DNA from 4 places in the Novibacillus thermophilus genome. Region 1 is predicted to be linked to each of the others. Evidence: riboswitches for the same ligand, from Rfam matches in the RefSeq annotation. Region 1 holds a riboswitch; each other region holds the start of a gene.
The links. Region 1 has a riboswitch for thiamine pyrophosphate ahead of B0W44_RS09090 (MTH1187 family thiamine-binding protein). Riboswitches for the same ligand answer to the same signal wherever they lie in the genome.

Region 1 (4,923 bases):
GCTGACAACTTGCCGGATCAATCCGGTGTCCGCGTCACCTTCACGTTACCTGCTCGTGAAAATTAAACGATTGCTGAGTCATGTGAGGCGTCGCCTCGTCGTGGACGTAAAACAACCCCCGTTCGTCAAGTCAGCGGGGGTTTTCGTTTTGATTCAGTTCTGTCAACAGCTGCTCCTTGTAGTAAAGAAAGCGTTCGTCCGTGACCAGTTTGCGCCCCCGGGGGCGCGGCAACTCAATCGACCATTCAGCCGTTACAGTGGCCGGACGGGATGACAGCACGTACACCCGGTCGGACAGGTAGATCGCCTCGTCGATACTGTGCGTGATAAACAAAATAGAACGATTGAACTGATCCCATATACCCAACAGCCAATCTTGCATGCGGTCGCGCGTCAACGCGTCGAGGGCGCCGAACGGCTCATCCAGCAGCCACACATCGCGCTCCATCATCACGGTTCGCAACAGCGCAGCGCGCTGCCGCATCCCACCGGACAGACGGACAGGGTATGCGTCGGCAAACTGTTCCAAACCGAAGGCAGACAGCAGTTCCCGCGCTCTCTCCCGTGCCTCCTTGCGAGAAGCTCCCCGCACTTCCGCTCCGACCACAGCGTTGTCGAGGATTGTCCGCCAAGGAAAGAGACAGTCCTTCTGCATCATGTAACTGACGTGTCCGGTCTCTCCCGTGATGTCTTCTCCATCTTTTTTTACCGTGCCGCGGTCAGGGTGCTCCAGACCGCTCACGATGTTAAACAGCGTACTCTTGCCGCACCCGCTCGGCCCGATGAGACTCACAAATTCACCTTCTTTTACTGTCAGGCTGACACCGTTTAAAGCCGGCAATTCTCCAGAAGGGGTGCGGTATGTTTTACACAGAGTGTCCAGCACAATCTTCATCGTTACGACTCCGGTAAAAATGCATTGGTAAACGCTTCGGTGGGATCAATGGCCGTTTCAATCAGTTCGTGTTCGACCATCCAATCAGTGAAGTCGATCCACCTCTGTTCGTCCTGCACGCCCCACGTTTCCGCATCGTCGCGGTAACGTGCGCTCATCCACTGTTGAGAAGCGCGAATCAGTTCGGGGTCTGTTTCAGGTGTCACCTCAATCAAAATCTCTGCTGCTGCGTCCGGTTCATCGATGGCGAACAAGTACCCCTTGCTCACTGCGCGCATAAATTTCTCCACTATTTCGGGCTTTTCCTCTATCATACTCTCATTCGTAATAAGCGTCGGGGTGTAAAAATCGAGGACCGGATCGAGATCGTTCAAATAGATGATGTCAATGGGAAAGTCGCGCAATTCCGCTTCGATACCCGTCCAGCCGTAATAAATCCATTGGAAGTCAACGTCCCGTGACGTAGCGGCAAAAAAATCGGCTTCTCCGACATTGACGATATTCACTTTGTCCTCGACATCGTCCACTTCTACGCCGTCCATGCGCAGAACTGTCTTAAGAAAGGCGTTTTCAATCGGCGACCCCCAACCGCCGTACGTCTTCCCTACAAAATCTTGCGGAGATGTGATGTTTTTCTCCTTCGGCGCAGCAAAACCGGACGTGTTGTGCTGCAAGACGGCAGCAATAGAGACAACAGGAATCCCTTCTGCCCTGGCCTGAATGACATACTCCTGCGAGCTTACGCCAAACTCAGCGTTTCCCGCACCGACGAGCTGGTTAGCTGACGTCTCAGCCGGCGTGGTGATCTCCACCTCCAGTCCTTCCTCGGCAAAATAGCCTTGTTCCTGGGCGACGTACAGACCGGTGTGGTTCGTATTCGGCACCCAGTCGAGCATCACGGTCACCTGCGTCAACTCGTCACTCTCAACCTCTCCACTGTCTCGTCCTTCTTCTTGCGGAGTATCCGAGTTTCCTCCCCCACATGCAGATAACACGAGGAGACAGGACATGCTGACGATGACGACGACCGTCCTCCAATGGTTGTGTTGTGTCACTTTGCGTTCTTCCTTTCCCACTGTTCTTGTTCGCGCGTGTACGCCCACGGCGCCAACAATCGAGACGCCGCCTGAATGAATCCAAACAACACCAAACTCCAGAACGTAATGACGACAATCGCGACAAACACGTTGTCAGCAGAAAACGAGTTTTGTGCCCGGACGAGCATCACGCCGAGCCCGGCATCGGCTCCTAACCACTCGGCGATAACCGCCCCGAGGACACTGTACGTCGCGGCGATCTTCAAACCGGAAAACACGTACGGCAGCGCATGGGGAAAGCGCACCATGCGAAAGATCTGCCACTTTCCTGCCCCCATGGACCGTAGTAACCGCACCATGTCCCTGTCTGCCGAACTCAGCCCGTCCACTGTACTCACAGCGACCGGAAAAAACGTGACCAGGGCGACGATGAGCACCTTTGGCAGCAAACCGTACCCGAACCAGACGATAAACAGAGGGGCGATAGCAATGATCGGCACCGTTTGCGTCCCGACCAAAAGCGGATACAGTCCCCGGCGCAGCCAGGGAGACAGTTCAATGAGAACGGCTAACGACAGGGCTACGGCAATGCCTGTCGCAAAGCCGAGCATCGCTTCCTGCAACGTCGGCCACATGTGACGGTTGACGACTTCTACATTGTGTAAAAAGGCAAAGACTATGTCACTCGGCGCCGGCAACAACCACATGTCCACGTCAAAGACATGCACCCCGAGTTCCCACAGGGCGAGAAACACAGTCGCGAGCAAGACTGGCGGCCAAACAGTCATGGCATGCTGTCGCCACTTCACGCGTCTCACGTTCCATTCACCTTTGCCGGTACTTGCCCACTTTTTCTTCCATCGTCACCCCGGATGGACTGTAGTCAATTTTCACAATGGTGATCACCCGCTCGCTTCCCGCCGCAATCACCGCTTCCTGGGCTCTCTTCACAACGTCCATCAACTCGTCGTACTCACCTTCCATCGTCGTCTCCATCGGACCTACTTCGTACTTCACGCCCGACTGCTGAATCACGCCAATGGCTTCGTCCACGATGTCGTAAATATCTTGATCCCCTGTCACACGGGGGATGACTTGAATGCTGACATTGACACGGGGCATGTCCACACCTCCTTCAAACGTAAAGAAAGCCAATCCTGATCAGGACTGGCTTAAGCGCAACGTCACATGTCTGCTGTCCACAAGCAGATGACGACTATGATCCCTGCGCTGGCATTATCCAGATCAGGTTTAACGGGTCGGTACCATTTTGGGGGTACCCTCTCAGCCGGGCTCTCCCAGCTCCCCTCTGTTTAATGTGACTATAGCACAAACCTTACACCCTGGCAATGACAAAGCGCGCCAAAAACAGTTGACAACAGTTTAGGGGGTGACTATACTGGTTTTAAAATCTGATAGACATTCTCTTATCCAGAGAGGTGGAGGGACTGGCCCGATGAAACCCGGCAACCTTTGCACGGTTCCTGTGCAAAAAGGTGCCAATTCCTGCAAAGCCGTTTAGGTTTTGAAAGATAAGAGAGGTGATGATCGGGTCGCTAGCCTCTCTGTCTTTGCAGAGAGGCTTTCTCATTTTAACAGCTTGCAGGAAGGATGAAGATGTCTCATCAACTGTAAATGCATACTTATCCTATATGAAAAAGCGGTGAGAGCACCAAATGACGGATAAACGAAAGCCCGACAATCTAGAGTGTAAGGGCCGATCACGTGAAGGGAATGACATTTAATGAATGAATACGGTGTGTGGCTGATAGGATTAGCTGTTGTCTATACGTTTCTGTTAATCTTTTCCGGTTATGTCGCGAGGCGTAAAGCAGCTCGCGGAGAGGACTTTTTTGTCGGCGGCCGTCAATTTTCGCCGCTTGTCGTCGCCCTCTGTATCACCGGACTGTTTTCCGGCTCAACTTACATCTCCATTTTAGAATTAGCATACTTGAAAGGCATATCAGCTGTTTGGTATGGAGTCGCTGAAACGGTGCAAGTGTTAATTATCGCCTTTATTCTGCTCGCACCGTTTCGCGAACGGATGCTGGTGACGATCTCGGGCCTCATTGGTGATTATTACGGGCGTTGGGCGAAACTGATCAGTGGTGCCATTACAGCATTCTCTTTTCCGATGTGGTCAGTGGCGACGGCCATCGCTTTTGCTTCTGCTATCCATGTGTTTACCGGCATCCCCCTCTTTTTTTCTGTTGCGTTGACATCCCTCTTGCTCTTCATCTATTTGCAAGCAGGTGGAATGTGGTCAGTTGCCTTTACGCAAAGCGTCAATGCAGTCGTATTCTCACTGATGTTTGTGGTGGGGTTAATCGCTTTTTTTGTCAACCCGGGAATAGAGGGTCTGGTTCAGCTAGCCCAAACACAACCAGACATGTTTACATGGGGAAATGCCGGTTTACAAGTGATCGTTGCGTGGTTCGGCACATTTCTCGTCAATGTATTGTTGGCCCAGGCGGCCTTCCAGATGGCGTTGTCCTGCCGAACCGCAAAAGAAGGCCAGAAGGGACTAAAAATGGCAGCCGTCATGGGGATACCGTTTGTGATCCTCGGTGTGCTTTTCGGGATGGCCGCTGCCGTGGTCGTCCCAGACGCAGGCAAGGGCTTGATCGCCATTCCCCAGTATCTCATGCAAGTCCTCCCTGCGCCTTTAGCCGGACTGTTTTTCCTCGGCATATGGGCTTGTGCCCTGAGCTGGGGAGCGCCGTGTCAGTTTTCCGGGGCGACCAGTTTAGGCAGGGATGTCGGCAGTGCTTTAAATCCCCGCGCGACCAATGATCGACTCGTTCGCTATACGAAGTGGTCGCTGTTGTTACTGACAGGTTTAATGATCCTGTTTGGCACTCTGCGCACTGAACAGTCCGCGTGGTGGAATATACTCGCTTGGACCGTGCGCAATTCGGCGACTTTCGCACCGGTGTTAGGCGCCTTGTTCTGGCCGCTCGTGACGAAGGGAGGCGCTGTGATCTCAATGGT
Region 2 (4,923 bases), 180 kb from region 1:
ACACAGCCAATACATTTTGGGCCGCCATCATCCCCATGTTCGTCCGGGTTTTCACTGAAGCACTTCCGATGTGCGGCAACAGAACGACGTTGGACAGATCTTTCAACCCAGGTTCCAGCTGGGGTTCGCGTTCGTACACGTCCAGCCCGGCACCGGCAATGACGCCGTGTTCCAAGGCGTGGACCAGGGCTTTTTCGTCCACGATCGGTCCGCGGGCGGTGTTAATCAAGTAGGCCGTTTCCTTCATCAGCTTCAACTCCCTTTCGCCGATGAAGTGGTGCGTCCCTTCCGTGTACGGCACATGGATGGAGATGTAATCGGCTCGCTGTAACAACTCTTCTTTGGTGACGTATTCGGCGTTCAGGCTCCGTTCTTGCTCCAGAGGTAACCGCGTCCGGCTGTAGTAGAGGACGTCCATCTCAAACCCCCTCGCCCGCCGCGCTACCGCTTGTCCGATGCGTCCCATGCCGACAATGCCCAACGTGGCCCCGTGTACATCGCTGCCGAGAAAGAGCTGCGGTGCCCAATTCTCCCATTGCCCGGACCGCGTGTACACGTCGCCTTCCACAACGCGGCGGGCAACGGTCATCAAGAGCGCCCACGCCAGGTCAGCCGTCGTCTCTGTCAACACCCCCGGGGTGTTCGTCACGGCAATGTTGTGTTCTGTCGCCGCTTCCACATCGATATTGTTGAATCCGACTGCGTAGTTGCTGATCACCTTCAAGTCCGGCGCCGCTTCGATGACCTCCCTGTCAATCGTGTCCGTGACGAGTGAAATCAGTCCTGCCTTTCCCTGCACACCTTCGATGATTTCCTGTTTTTTTAACACCCGGTCTTCTGCATTGTACGAGAGCTCTGTATGCTCTTTTAAAAATGCCATCACGGGTGACGGAAGTTCCCGGGTTAGAAACACCTTCGGTTTTCCCATCAAGATCACCTCCAGCGGTGGTAATAGGAAGGCGTACGGTCACTATTCGCCTTACACGGCCAAAATCCTGCAAAAAAAGAGGAATACCCGAAGGCATGCCGCTTCTACTCGTCGGGAACGACGGCAGAGACTGCGAAATGTCCCCATTCGTCATCGCACGTGTCAAAACGCCGTTCCTCTTCCGGATCGACGCACGGATACCCCTTTCTCTGGTCGATTAAGAAGAATAACAGAGATAAAAACAAAAGGCACAACAACGCAATTTTTAACACGAACTCCCCCCTCTTTCTCCCTTACCTGTTATGTCTTCTACACCTTTGTCAATAATCCTCTAATTTTCCTAAAAAAAATGCGACGAATGTCCTATGTCGTCGAAATCATTCGTCCCACTTCCATCTTTACGTTTTGACTTTTCGTTTATGACAAGTTTCCCTTGTTGTTCTTTTGCATAGGCTATCATGGGCAAAAGAACACCGAGGGAGGGTTGACACGTGAGCTCATCGGTATCCGACAACCAGCAGCCGGAATATTCCAGTGAACCGTACCGCGATGAAGGAATTCACGTTCAGCAGTATCCAGGTCATGGCGCTGTTCAAGGCTATGAACAACCGTGGTACAACACTCAGCAGCAGCCGTATGCCGAAACGAATCTGTTCCCGTTCGGATTTGGATTAGGGATTCCACTGTTTCCACCGTACCCGCCGTTCTTCGGACCGTTTGTCGGACCCTTTTTCGGTCCGTTCGGCGGACCCTTTGGCGGACCGTTCAGGGGACCTTTCTAACCTTATACATCTCCCCTGAACGAATCAGAGCGTCCTCCTCAGAGGACGCTCTACTCATTGGTAGCCAAATTCATTGAGAAATGGTTTCATTGGACGGCCACGCTTCCTGCGTATAGGCCATCTCCCAGAATGCAAGTTCGTATTCGCTGGCCATGACAAATTGCTCTTTCATACTGCGCCGTTCCTTCTCACTCGCGTCTTTGGCAATGCGGTCCAAAAGGTCGATTTGTTCCTGGACCGACGTTTGGAACCAGTCGCTGGCATACGTTTTGATCCAATTTTGATAGACGGGCTCCTTCGGTGTTGCATCGCGGTACTTGCGTCCAATCTCTCCGTACAACCAATAACACGGCAGCAGAGCGGCAACCGTATCCCCCAGCCGGCCAGACAGTGCGGCCCGGTACAAATGGGATGTGTAAGCGTAAGCCGTCGGTGCCGGCCGAAACTGGGCGAGGTCGTCATCCGTAATGTTCAGTACTTCGGCGTGTTCCCGATGCACGGTCAACTCCGCCTCTGCCGTCAGTTTCGCTTTTCCCGCCAACAGTGACGTCACCCGGAAGTCGTCCGCTTGCGCAGCCCCCATCGCGTGAACTTTCCCGAAGTGTTTCAAGTAGTAAATATCCTGCAAAACGTAAAACCTGAACGTCTCCAACGGCAAGTCTCCGCGCACAATCCCTAACACAAACGGGTGGTTCAAACTTTTCTCCCAACTTGTCTTGGCTGCGTCGCGCAGCGTCTCAGAAAACCGCATAAAAAAATCCTCCTCGCTCTCGTGTCCGGCTTGTGAGGAGGAAAGTTTTGAAAGACGCACGTTTGTCCCAAATGAAACAACGTCTCCACTTCCCTCCGCTGGTACGAGCCAGATCAGGTTCCAAGGGTCTTAAAGCTTGTGCTTTAATCTCAGCCTCATACAAGGCGCCCCTAGCGGAAATGAATGTTGTATGACGATTTCATCATATCACGTTCCTTGAGGATGTCAATCTTATGAATTGTTGTATAATGAAGGAAGACTGACGAGAAAAAAGGAAGGACACTATGGCTGAAACAAACGAAACCATCACGCGAATACAGTTACAGGGCAAGGAATACATCCTGATCGGAACGGCCCACGTGTCGAAACACAGTGCCGAACAAGTGAAAGACGTCATTGAGGCCGAAAGGCCCGATTCGGTCTGCATTGAATTGGACAAACAGCGGTATGAGTCGTTAGTGAAAGGGAATAAGTGGAAAGAAACGGACATTTTCAAGGTGATTAAGGAAAAGAAAGCATCGCTGATGCTCGTCAATTTGGCCATTTCTTCTTTTCAAAAACGAATCGCCAAGCAGTTCGGCATTCAGGCCGGCCAGGAGATGGTACAGGGGATCGAATCGGCAAAAACGACCGGGGCCAACCTCGTCCTCGCGGACCGAAACATACAAATTACGTTTGCCCGCATTTGGCACAGCATCGGATTTTGGGGAAAGGTAAAACTTCTTTCGCAAATGATCGCCAGCATTTTTAATACGGAGAGCATCTCGGAAGAAGAACTAGAAAAGATGAAGTCGCAAGATGCGATTAACGCCATTCTCCACGAATTCACCGCCACGTTCCCCAAGTTGAAAGTGCCGCTCATTGATGAAAGAGACCAGTACTTGGCTCAAAAAATAAAAGAGGCCCCTGGGGAAAAAGTCGTCGCGGTCGTGGGAGCCGCCCACGTTCCCGGCATTAAGCGGGAGATCCACAAGGAACACGATTTAGCCCACCTGAGCCAAATCCCGCCTAAACCAACATGGCCCAAAATCGTCGCCTGGTCCATTCCCCTTCTCATTCTTGCTGCAATCGCCTACACGTTTTTCACGAATCCGGAGGCGGGATATCAGCAAACGGTGAGTTGGGTGTTGTGGAACGGATCTCTCTCGGCCATTGGATCGGCCCTGGCGTTAGGACACCCCCTTGCCATTTTGACGGCGTTTGTCGCTGCTCCCATCACGTCGTTAAACCCCCTGTTGGCAGCGGGGTGGTTTGCCGGCATTGCGCAAGCTTTCGTGCAGCGACCGAGTGTAGCCGACTTCGAGAAACTTTCCGAAGATGTGTTTAGTGTGAAAGGTTTTTGGCACAATAAGGTGACGCGTATTCTGTTAGTGGTCGTACTGGCCAATTTGGGAAGTTCACTGGGGACGTTTGTCGGCGGAGCGGACGTCGTCCGTTTATTCATCGACAACTTATCATGAGTACTGTACTGGAGAGTTGAGGATGTATGAATATTCTGGTGACAATCAATGCGAACTACCTCAAGGCCCTCAAAGTGATGCTGAAGTCCATGTTTATCAACAACCCAGGTGTACCCTTTCACATCTACCTCATGCACTCTCGCTTAAAAGGGGAGGACGTCTCCGACATTGACCATTTTGTCGCTGAACACGGCCAAACGCTTATCGAAGTCGAAGTACAGGATGACTACTTTGACAGGGCTCCCGTCTTAAAGCATTACACAAAGGAAATGTACTACCGGCTCTTGGCCTTCAAATTTTTACCTGAGAATCTGGACAAGATCTTGTACCTAGACCCTGACATTCTCGTCATCAACGAAATTCAATCCCTGTACGATACGGACCTTTCCGGCTTTCTTTACGCCGCTGCCTATCACGACCGAGTCTCCATAACGGAAATTAACAAACTGAGGTTACGGCCTTACGAAATCGAGGCTTACTACAATTCGGGCGTGTTGCTCATGAACCTTCCGCTGCAGCGAGAGAAAATAAACGAACAAGACATCTACAACTTTGTCGAAGAAAACAAAAAAAGGCTGATTTTGCCCGATCAAGACATCATTAACGCCCTTTACTCCAAATCGATCAAGGAAATAGACGAAATTCGGTTCAACTACGACGCCAGATTTTACCGCTACTACAAGATGATGAGTAACGGCAACATTGACATGGACTACGTCATTCGCCACACGTCCATCATCCACTTTTGCGGCAAGCGAAAGCCGTGGCACAAACATTATACAGGGAGGTTCCACTCCCTGTATAAACATTACGAAAAACTGGCGTTGCCTTGAATGGTCACGTTATAGGTCTTCAATCGCCACCCATGAACCGGTTTCAATGGATTGGTCCACCGCTTCCAAAACACGCTGGCACTCGACCCCGTCCGAAAAGTCGGGAACAAACGGTTTGTCTTCCACAATACTTTGAATCAACTCGTACACCACATGGACAAACCCGTGT
Region 3 (4,923 bases), 1.7 Mb from region 1:
GGAAACGGCTGTGTTGAGAAGGATGCCGTCGGCTCCGAGCTCCATGGCGAATGCTGCGTCGCGGGGGGAGCCTATGCCAGCGTCCACGATGACCGGGACGTCGGATTGCTCAATAATCAAGGATAGATTTAACGGATTGACGACGCCTTGGGCGGAACCAATGGGGGAGGCCCCCGGCATGACCGCATGGACGCCCAGCTCCTCTAGACGCTTCGCCAATACGACGTCATCTGACGTGTACGTCAGGACGATAAAACCTTCTTCCAACAACTTTTCAGACGCTTTCAACGTTTCGACAGGGTCCGGCAACAACGTTTTGTCACACCCGATCACTTCTACCTTGACCATGTCGCACAATCCTGACGCTTTTGCCAGTTTGGCGATGCGGACCGCCTCTTCTGCAGTTTTGGCACCGGCAGTGTTGGGCAACAGCGTGTATTGAGTGAGATCTAACTGCTCTAGAAAGTTCGGTTGCGTCGGCTCGAAAATGTTCATCCTTCTGACAGCGAACGTCAAGATTTCAGCTTCTGCCGCTTGTACGGCTTTGCGCTGGACATCCAGCGATGGATACTTGCCCGTTCCCAAAAGCAATCTCGAGTGAAACGTTTTATTGGCTATTTTCAACACGGCCATCAACCTCCTCCGACGAAATGAACAATTTCCACGCGGTCGCCTTGATCGAGTTTTTTCGAGGGGTAGTGCTCTTTGTCCACAATTTCCCGGTTGTGTTCGACGATGACAATCCGGTCTTGCAGATGGAAAAACTGAAGTAAATCGGAAATCGTCTGGACGCTGTCGTCAAGTGTCACCTCACGACCGTTCACGTGCAATTCCACCGCAGTCACCTCCTCTCGGTCGACGGAAGAGCGGTCATACGGACTTACTTGGCTTGAACAGACGACGTTCCTTTCCGTTTTGAAGGTCCGTCGAAGAAACGTGCTGCCGGTGAGATGTCCCTGTCGTAGCGCCAACGGTTAAACGGGTCGGGTTCCATGGCCTCCCCCCTTGTGCACAAAATGGAACGAGCGAGCAGCTTTTTGCGGATTTTCCGCCGAAAAAAGAGCAGACATGACGGCAATGCCGGCGGCACCCGCTTCAACAACGTCTTTTGCGTTGTGTGGATGAATGCCCCCAATGGCGACGACGGGCCGTTTCACCGTGTGGGCGACCGCCCTTAAAGCGTCCAACCCCCTCGGAGACAAACCGGGCTTTGAACGGGTTGTGAAGATATGCCCGAACATGACGTAATCGGCACCTTTTTGTTCCGCTTGGAGGGCGTCTTCCAGCGTGTGAACGGAAACGCCGGCTTTCAACTCGGGGAACTTTTCCTTCAACCGTTCGACGGGGATCCCTGCGGAAGGGAGGTGAACGTTGTGGAGGCCGAGCAGAAGGGCGATATCCACACGGTCGTTTACGACTAACTTCTCTCTCGGGACTCCGCTGTCAACGAGAGCTTGGATCAGTTGCACGATTTTTTTTGGCTGTTTATTTTTTTCCCTGATGTGGATAAAGTCGACGTCACGCTGGATGAGTAATAAAATTTCCGACAATTCCTCCACCGTTTGGGAGCCATCGGTCACGGCGTGGAGCTCGACGTGTTTCGCCTGTTTTAAATTCATTCCGCTTCACCTGCCATTTAAAAAACCACTTCCCAGTTGTGGAAAGTGGTTGAGGCTCACGTTTCTCCCATCACTTCCCTACGCTGGTATTGACCCAGATCAGGTTCAAAGGGTTTTAAAGTGTCACTTTAATCTCAGCCTTTCTCCAAAGGCACCCCTAGTGATTTTGTATTCATGTTTTCGCTTTCGTCAGCTGTTTGACTCCATCGTATCATAACACAGCAGGAGCTGCCAACCACAGACGGTGTATTCCTCCTAAGCTCCTTTTTGACAACTCGGGCAGTCGCCCACATTTCGGCTCACAGCAACAAGTAAGCGAGGGGAGTGGCAATCAGTATGGTCAACACGACGCGTTCGAACCAAATGACAACCAACTTGGGAATGCTCACCGGGATCTCCGTGGACAAAATGACGGGTATGACAGCGGAGAAGAATAAAATCGCAGACACGCACACGATGCCGGTAACGAATTTCGTCATCAGGGCGGCGTCCACTGTCAACAGGGCTGGCAAGAACATCTCCACAATGGAAAGGGCTGCAGCTTTCCCGGCGAGCAGCGGTTCAGGCAGTTGGACGAGTGCCGCAAACGGGTAGAACAAGTAGCCGAGGAAATCAAAAAGCGGCGTATATTCCGCTAACACGAGTCCGATGAGCCCGACAGACATGATGGACGGTAAAATGCTCATCGTCATCACGAAGCCGTCTTTTAAATTTTGCCATACATTTTTTGACAAATTTCCGCCGTTTCCATCGCTTTCATCCAGGCGTGGCGCAGGCGGTTGTTTTCTATTGTGATTTCCGGGGTCCCTTTTCCGTCATAGTAGTTTTCACTCATACGGTTCAGAGGCCAAATTCGGACTGTGATCGCTGTCACCACAAACGTCACGACAAAGGTTGTCCAGAAGTAAGCGTTCCACATGTCCATCAGACCGAGGGTGTCGGCCACCACCACCATAAACGTGACGGACACGGTGGAGAAACCGGTTGCAATGATAGTCGCCTCTTTGACCGTGCACTTCCCCTCTTTGAATAAGCGGTTAGTAATTAACAGACCGATGGAATAACTGCCGACGAAGGACGCCACGGCATCGAGAGCTGACCGGCCCGGCGTCTTCCAGACGGGTTTCATCACCGGCTGCATGAGGATGCTGATAAACTCCAGCAATCCGTAGCCGACGAGCAGGGCTAAAAATATGGAGCCGATTGGAACGAGCAACCCCACGGGGATGACGAGGGAATTGAGCAAAAACGGGCCCATGTTGTCGTGAAACAGCCAGGCTGGACCGAATTCAAAGACGAGCATGACGGTGATGATGAAGCCGAGAACTTTTAGGACTGAAAACGTGAGAGCGACCGCGTTTTCCTTCCACGTTTTGGCGACAAAGGGGTAAACGGCTCCCAGCGCTATGACGAAGAGTGCGTAATAAGGTGTCAGACTAGAGAACGCCGTACGAAAGCCCGAGACGATGTGATCGAGCATAATGGAGTTCGTGCCGTTTAGTGTCACCGGAATGAAAAACATAAAGATTCCGATGGCACTGAACAGAAAGAATCGACATGCCGCGGCTGGTGACACGGGAGGCTGTGCGAGTGTTTGGTTTGTTTTTGTCCGATGTAGTCCATCCAATGTGTGAACACTCCTTTCAGTCGTGTTGTCGCAAGTAGAATCCCGTCAGGAAACTGAGCATCGTGTGTACGCCGGCTTTGACAGTGGCCTGTGCGACATCTTTGTGCGGATCGAGGCAGACGATGTCCATCGCTTTCACATGCGGGTCGCGTCCGGCTGCCGTGACCGCCGTGAACAGTTCGTCGGTCTGCATGCCGCCGGGTGTCGTAGCTGGGGCTCCAGGACCGTACGCTATGTCGAGGACGTCCATGTCGACAGTGACATAAACGGTGTCCACGCGGCGCTTTAGATCGAGGAGCGCCTCCTGGATCACGGCATCTAAGCCGCGCTGGCGCGCGCGACGCATGGTCACGTATCGGATTCCCGCTCTGTCTGCGTACTCTTTGAGGGACTTGGCGTTGAAGAAACCGTGCAGTCCGATGTTCCAGACGTCTTCCCCTTTAATGGTGCCGCTCTCAATCAAGTTTCGAATGGGAGTCCCGTTGCTCGGGCCGTTGTCTTTTAGACTGCGCAGGTCAAAGTGGGTGTCCAGCTGCAAAATGCCGATCCGCTCGTCTGGGTGCGCTTTTTTCCACCCCTTCACGAGCATGGCCGTTATCGAATGGTCGCCGCCCAGTGCCAGCGGAAACGTGTTCGGATGGTGTGTGCGCATGGCGTACATCGCATCTGTAATGGCTTTGTGGCTCCAGGCGATGTCGGTCACGTGCTGCTTCACGTCTCCCAAGTCGACGACGTTTAGCGGCGTCAAATCTACGTCGTAATCAAGGTTGTACGGGACAAACCCTTTCCACGCTTGGCGCATGGCGTGGGGCGTTTCACTGGCGGCAGAGGCGCTGATCGACGAGCGGGACAGCGGGACCCCCAACAGGGTGACATCGACGTTTTGCCATTCAACGTGATCGGCGCCGGGGCTTAACGACCTGATCCACTCGTGAACTTTGGGTTCACGGACACCGGTTTCCTTTTGCCAGACAAAAGGCGGTGGATTTAATTGCGGGTACGGGTAAGTCGTCATGTTCATCACCTGCTCTTTGTTTAAAGGAGCGATCCTTGTTTGACCACGACCTTTCCTTTTTTCACGACTGTGTCGACGAGATTGACGGCGTAATTGTACTGCATGTAAGCGACGTTCGGAGCGTCGAAAATGACGAGATCGCCTTGTTTGCCAGTTTCGACGCTACCGATGACGTGGCCGCGCTTGATGGCGTGGGCGGCGTTGATCGTGGCGGCAGTAATGACTTCAGCCGGCGTCATGTTCATTGAAAGGCAGCCCAAGTTCATGATAAACGGCAGCGATTCTGTCGGCGATGAGCCGGGATTGCGGTCTGTCGACAACGCCACCGGCACGCCGGCATCGATCATTTTGCGGGCGTTTGCCGCTTCAGTCATGAGGAAGAACGCGGTCCCAGGCAGCAGAACGGCCACGACACCAGCATCGGCCATTTGCTTAATTCCTGCGTCTGTAACGCGCAGCAAATGGTCGGCCGACACGGCACCGACCCGGGCTGCGGTCTCCGCCCCTCGGTACGGTTCAATCTCGTCTGCGTGTATTTTCGGCAACAGGCCGTGTTCTTTTCCGGCGGTTAAAATGCGTTCTGACTGTTCCGGGGTAAAGACGCCCAGTTCGCAAAACACGTCGTTAAATTCGGCTAGGCCGCTTTCGGCCACTTTCGGGAT
Region 4 (4,923 bases), 1.5 Mb from region 1:
GAGGGCGATTTTAGTTGCGCGTCGTCGACCCGAAACCGAGTGATCTACCCATGTCCAGGGTGAAGGTCGGGTAACACCGACTGGAGGCCCGCACCCACGTCTGTTGAAAAAGGCGGGGATGAGGGGTGGGTAGGGGTGAAATGCCAATCGAACTCGGAGATAGCTGGTTCTCCCCGAAATAGCTTTAGGGCTAGCCTCAGGGGAAGAATCGCGGAGGTAGAGCACTGATTGCGTGAGGGGCCCTCGACGGGTTACCGATCGCAGTCAAACTCCGAATGCCGTTGATTCGGTTCCTGGGAGTCAGACGTCGGGTGCTAAGATTCGACGTCGAGAGGGGAACAACCCAGACCATCAGCTAAGGTCCCGAAGTATCCGTTAAGTGGGAAAGGATGTGGCGTTGCCGAGACAACCAGGATGTTGGCTTAGAAGCAGCCATCATTGAAAGAGTGCGTAAAAGCTCACTGGTCAAGTGACGTCGCGCCGAAAATGTACCGGGGCTAAACGGATCACCGAAGCTATGGGCGGGACACCGTGGTAGGGGAGCGTACCCAGTGCAGCGAAGGATTTCCGGGAGGGAATGTGGAGCGCTGGGTAGTGAGAATGCCGGTATGAGTAACGATAAGAGGGGTGAGAATCCCCTCCGCCGAAAGCCTAAGGGTTCCTGAGGAAGGTTCGTCCGCTCAGGGTAAGTCGGGACCTAAGCCGAGGCTGAAGAGCGTAGGCGATGGAGAACAGGTGGAGATTCCTGTACCACCGCGTTCCGATTGAGCGAAGGGGGACGCAGGAGGGCAGGGGAGCAGGCGGATGGATGTGCCTGTCCAAGCGGTGAGAGAGCAGCGCGAGGCAAATCCCGCGTTGCGAGGATCTTGAGCCGTGATGGGGAGTGAAACTTAGAGTAGCGAAGTCCCTGCACCCACACTGACAAGAAAAGCCTCTAGCGAGGAGCGCGGTGCCCGTACCGCAAACCGACACAGGTAGGCGAGGAGAGGATCCTAAGGCGCACGGGAGAACTCTCGTTAAGGAACTCGGCAAAATGGCCCCGTAACTTTGGGAGAAGGGGTGCCCCGTTAGGGTGGCCGAGAGGTTGCCTGAGGGGGCCGCAGTGAAGAGGTCCAAGCGACTGTTTAGCAAAAACACAGGTCTCTGCGAAGCCGCAAGGCGACGTATAGGGGCTGACGCCTGCCCGGTGCTGGAAGGTTAAGGGGAGGACTTAGCGGAAGCGAAGGTCTGAACCGAAGCCCCAGTAAACGGCGGCCGTAACTATAACGGTCCTAAGGTAGCGAAATTCCTTGTCGGGTAAGTTCCGACCCGCACGAAAGGCGTAACGACTTGGACACTGTCTCAACGAGAGGCCCGGTGAAATTGTAGTATGCGTGAAGATGCGCATTACCCACGACAAGACGGAAAGACCCCGTGGAGCTTGACTGCAGCCTGATAGTGGATTTGGCGATGATGTGTACAGGATAGGTGGGAGCCAGAGAAATCGGTTCGCCAGGATCGAGGGAGGCGCCGGTGGGATACCACCCTCATCATGGTTAAATCCTAACCGACCGCCGTGAGCCGGTGGCGGGACATTGTCAGGTGGGCAGTTTGACTGGGGCGGTCGCCTCCTAAAAGGTAACGGAGGCGCTCGAAGGTTCCCTCAGCGCGGTTGGACATCGCGTGAGGAGTGTAAAGGCAGAAGGGAGCTTGACTGCGAGACTGACAGGTCGAGCAGGGACGAAAGTCGGACTTAGTGATCCGGTGGTTCTGAGTGGAAGGGCCATCGCTCAACGGATAAAAGCTACCCCGGGGATAACAGGCTTATCTCCCCCAAGAGTCCACATCGACGGGGAGGTTTGGCACCTCGATGTCGGCTCATCGCATCCTGGGGCTGAAGCAGGTCCCAAGGGTTGGGCTGTTCGCCCATTAAAGCGGTACGCGAGCTGGGTTCAGAACGTCGTGAGACAGTTCGGTCCCTATCTGTCGTGGGCGCAGGAAATCTGAAGAGGAGCCGTCCTTAGTACGAGAGGACCGGGACGGACACACCGCTGGTGGACCAGTTGTTCTGCCAAGGGCATCGCTGGGTAGCCACGTGTGGCCGGGATAAGCGCTGAAAGCATCTAAGCGTGAAGCCCCCCTCAAGATGAGATTTCCCACCAGGCACTCAGGTGCTTGGGTAAGACCCCTTGGAGAAGACGAGGTGGATCGGTCCGAGGTGTAAGCGTGGTAACACGTTGAGCTGACGGATACGAATCGGTCGAGGGCTTAATCGAGAGAATGCTTCCGACCAGTTTTGAGGGAATGCTGTCTGGTGGCCATAGCGGAGGGGACACACGCGTACCCATGCCGAACACGACCGTTAAGCCCTCCAGCGCCGATGGTACTCGGGGCGAGAGCCCCTGGGAGAGTAGGTCGCTGCCAGGCGAAACGAATGGCGGGAGCCGTAAGGCCCCGCCATTTAGTTTTGTTGAACGCCTTCTACTTTATCTGTCGGCCACATTGTGATGTTTTCCGCCATGTCCCAAAACATGTACTCAAATCGGCTTGTGTTCACGACGATGTCTTCTAATGTCGCTAATTCGTGTTCAGGTTTCCCGTCGGCCACTTCATTCATTAAGTCCTTGCAGTCATTTGCCAGTTGTGTGAACGCTTCGGAGGAATACGTCTGCACCCAGTTTCCGTAAAATTCGTGCTCTAAAGCACCGCGCCATTGCGCTAACGCTTGACCGACATAATTGTAACTCCAAGCACAGGTGAGAACGGCGGCAATGACGTTCTCAATTCCCCCCTTTTGCGACACATTCAGCATATAACTCGTATAGGCTATCGTCGTGGCCGATGGTTCGGTTGCTTCTAATTCTTCAGGGGAAATATTAAATTTCTTGGCGTATTGGCGGTGAAGCTCCATTTCAAAATTTAACGTCTCGTGCAACAAGTTGGCAAAGGTCGTCATCGTTTGCAAATCGTGGGCTTTTGCACTTCCCAGGGCAAAGACGCGGGAGTATTCAATCAAATAAACGTAATCTTGTTTCATAAAGTGTTTGAACTTTTCCCGTTCCAGCCAACCTTCCCCGATTCCTCTGACAAACGGGTGTTCTACATATGCCTTCCAGATCGGCCGCACTTTTTTCCACAGGCGGTCTGTAAATAAAACGGTCATGCTTCATTCACCTCTAGCTCAATTTTGATCGCAAACTGAAACTGTACACGAAAGACCCCACCCGCAGGAAAGGATGGGGTATAGGCTTACACATCAATAAGTGCATATACCACTTCCCTCCGCTAGTACGAACTAGATCAGGTTCTAAGGGTCAAGAGTGCGCTCTTTCTCAGCATCGAATCGATGCACCCCTAGTGGCTAAAATTATCAATTTTTTGTATCCTATTAGAACATATTATTTAAAGAAAGGCAAATGTTCTTAATTATTTACCGGCAAGAAATGTTTCGTTGTGTTAGTATTTAAAATGGAACAAAATGCCGTCAACAGTGGCTAGAGGGTGTTTTAAAATGCATGAACGATATTCAAGGCTTGCCCTTTTCACCCCGATTGGCAAGAAAGGGGTCGAGCACTTGCGCCGCTCTTCGGTGCTCGTCGTCGGTGCTGGCGCCTTAGGGGGACCGGTGTTGGAAATTCTTGTACGGGCAGGAGTCGGAAACATCCGTCTCGTCGACCGCGATTACGTCGACTGGTCCAATTTACAGCGACAAACGCTATTTAACGAACAAGATGCGCGCCGTATGCAACCAAAAGCGATTGCGGCTTACCACTACCTTTCTGCCGTCAACCGCGACGTCCATATCGAACCACTCGTCTCTGACGTGACGAAGGATAACGTGCGCGACTTCATTCAAGGCATGGATGTCATCATTGACGCAACAGACAACTTTGAAACGCGTTTTTTACTCAATGATGCGGCGTGCGAGGCGGGGATCCCTTGGATTTACGGCGCGGTAATCGGCGCTTACGGCGCTTCGTTAACAGTGATGCCCGGACAAACTCCGTGCCTTGTCTGTTTGTTCGGTGAAGAGACTCCACAGCAAAGGGAGACGTGCGATACGACGGGGGTCATCGCCCCCGCATCCCAAATGGTCGCATCCCATCAAGCGGCGGAAGCACTTAAACTGTTGACACACAACGAAGCCTCTGTCCGCGATACGTTTGTTGCGTTTGATCTGTGGAAAAACGAGCATGTGGAAATGAAAGTGTCACACAAGCGGAAGCCCTCATGCCCCGCGTGTGGGGATCATCCTTCATACCCTTACCTGTCGGGGCAAAAAGGAGCGAGCACCTCCGTCCTGTGTGGCCGCGACACCGTCCAGATCCGGTTGCGCAATGTGCGGGAATGGGATTTAGTGTCCATGGCTGCACGTGTTCGTTCGCTGGACAACGAGACGGTGTACAATACCCATCTCCTTTCTTTTCAAGTCGAAGGCCACAGAATTGTGGCGTTTAAAGACGGACGAGTCCTCGTACATCATACGAAAGACACGGCGACGGCACGCCGTTTGTGCGCGAAATACTTAGGGATGTAAATCGACGTGATTAAATGGTACGGCGTATTGAACGACGCTAGGGAAAGGGCAAGGGGTTCTTCCTTGGGAACTACTGAACGGCCTGTTTAAAATAGGTGAACGGTGGCATCGCGTCCGATGTGTGGACGTCCACTACGGCCGGTTCGCCGCATGTAAACGCCGTTTCCAACGCAGGTGAGAGCTCGTCTGCAGTCTCAACGTGAATGCCTTTGGCGCCGAACGCTTGAGCGAGATCGGCGAAATTCGGGTTGATGAGCTCGGTGCCGAAAGGTTGCATGCCTTGCGCATTCATGCTGTTTTTCTCCATGGAGAGGGAACGGTTGTTCATGACAATGACGGAGACAGGAGTGCGGTAGGTGACAGCAGTAGCCAATTCCATCATCGTCATGGCAAAACTGCCGTCACCG

Region 2: linked by a shared signal. The riboswitch ahead of tenA (thiaminase II) and the one ahead of B0W44_RS09090 (MTH1187 family thiamine-binding protein) in region 1 are both predicted to bind thiamine pyrophosphate.
Region 3: linked by a shared signal. The riboswitch ahead of tenI (thiazole tautomerase TenI) and the one ahead of B0W44_RS09090 (MTH1187 family thiamine-binding protein) in region 1 are both predicted to bind thiamine pyrophosphate.
Region 4: linked by a shared signal. The riboswitch ahead of tenA (thiaminase II) and the one ahead of B0W44_RS09090 (MTH1187 family thiamine-binding protein) in region 1 are both predicted to bind thiamine pyrophosphate.

What each region holds. Positions count from the first base shown of each region.
Region 1 covers NZ_CP019699.1:1,818,424-1,823,346, reverse strand. Annotated here, with positions in the region: gene B0W44_RS09110 (sensor histidine kinase) at 1-66, shown strand, start outside; gene B0W44_RS09105 (ABC transporter ATP-binding protein) at 131-895, opposite strand; gene B0W44_RS09100 (ABC transporter substrate-binding protein) at 898-1,950, opposite strand; gene B0W44_RS09095 (ABC transporter permease) at 1,947-2,750, opposite strand; gene B0W44_RS09090 (MTH1187 family thiamine-binding protein) at 2,758-3,054, opposite strand; TPP riboswitch at 3,138-3,251, opposite strand; SAM riboswitch class I at 3,357-3,471, shown strand; gene B0W44_RS09085 (sodium:solute symporter family protein) at 3,677-4,923, shown strand, end outside.
Region 2 covers NZ_CP019699.1:2,002,611-2,007,533, reverse strand. Annotated here, with positions in the region: gene B0W44_RS09995 (2-hydroxyacid dehydrogenase) at 1-928, opposite strand, end outside; gene B0W44_RS18145 (hypothetical protein) at 1,033-1,200, opposite strand; gene B0W44_RS09990 (hypothetical protein) at 1,420-1,710, shown strand; gene tenA (thiaminase II) at 1,781-2,461, opposite strand; TPP riboswitch at 2,535-2,643, opposite strand; gene B0W44_RS09980 (TraB/GumN family protein) at 2,746-3,921, shown strand; gene B0W44_RS09975 (glycosyltransferase family 8 protein) at 3,948-4,754, shown strand; gene B0W44_RS09970 (Gfo/Idh/MocA family protein) at 4,764-4,923, opposite strand, start outside.
Region 3 covers NZ_CP019699.1:3,558,373-3,563,295, reverse strand. Annotated here, with positions in the region: gene B0W44_RS17335 (thiazole synthase) at 1-633, opposite strand, end outside; gene thiS (sulfur carrier protein ThiS) at 633-836, opposite strand; gene tenI (thiazole tautomerase TenI) at 975-1,619, opposite strand; TPP riboswitch at 1,678-1,788, opposite strand; partial or broken gene B0W44_RS17320 (YjiH family protein) at 1,919-3,246, opposite strand; gene B0W44_RS17315 (agmatinase family protein) at 3,263-4,261, opposite strand; gene hutI (imidazolonepropionase) at 4,282-4,923, opposite strand, start outside.
Region 4 covers NZ_CP019699.1:340,545-345,467, forward strand. Annotated here, with positions in the region: rRNA gene B0W44_RS01855 (23S ribosomal RNA) at 1-2,255, shown strand, start outside; rRNA gene rrf (5S ribosomal RNA) at 2,290-2,406, shown strand; gene tenA (thiaminase II) at 2,441-3,142, opposite strand; TPP riboswitch at 3,240-3,345, opposite strand; gene B0W44_RS01870 (ThiF family adenylyltransferase) at 3,491-4,516, shown strand; gene B0W44_RS01875 (thiamine pyrophosphate-binding protein) at 4,587-4,923, opposite strand, start outside.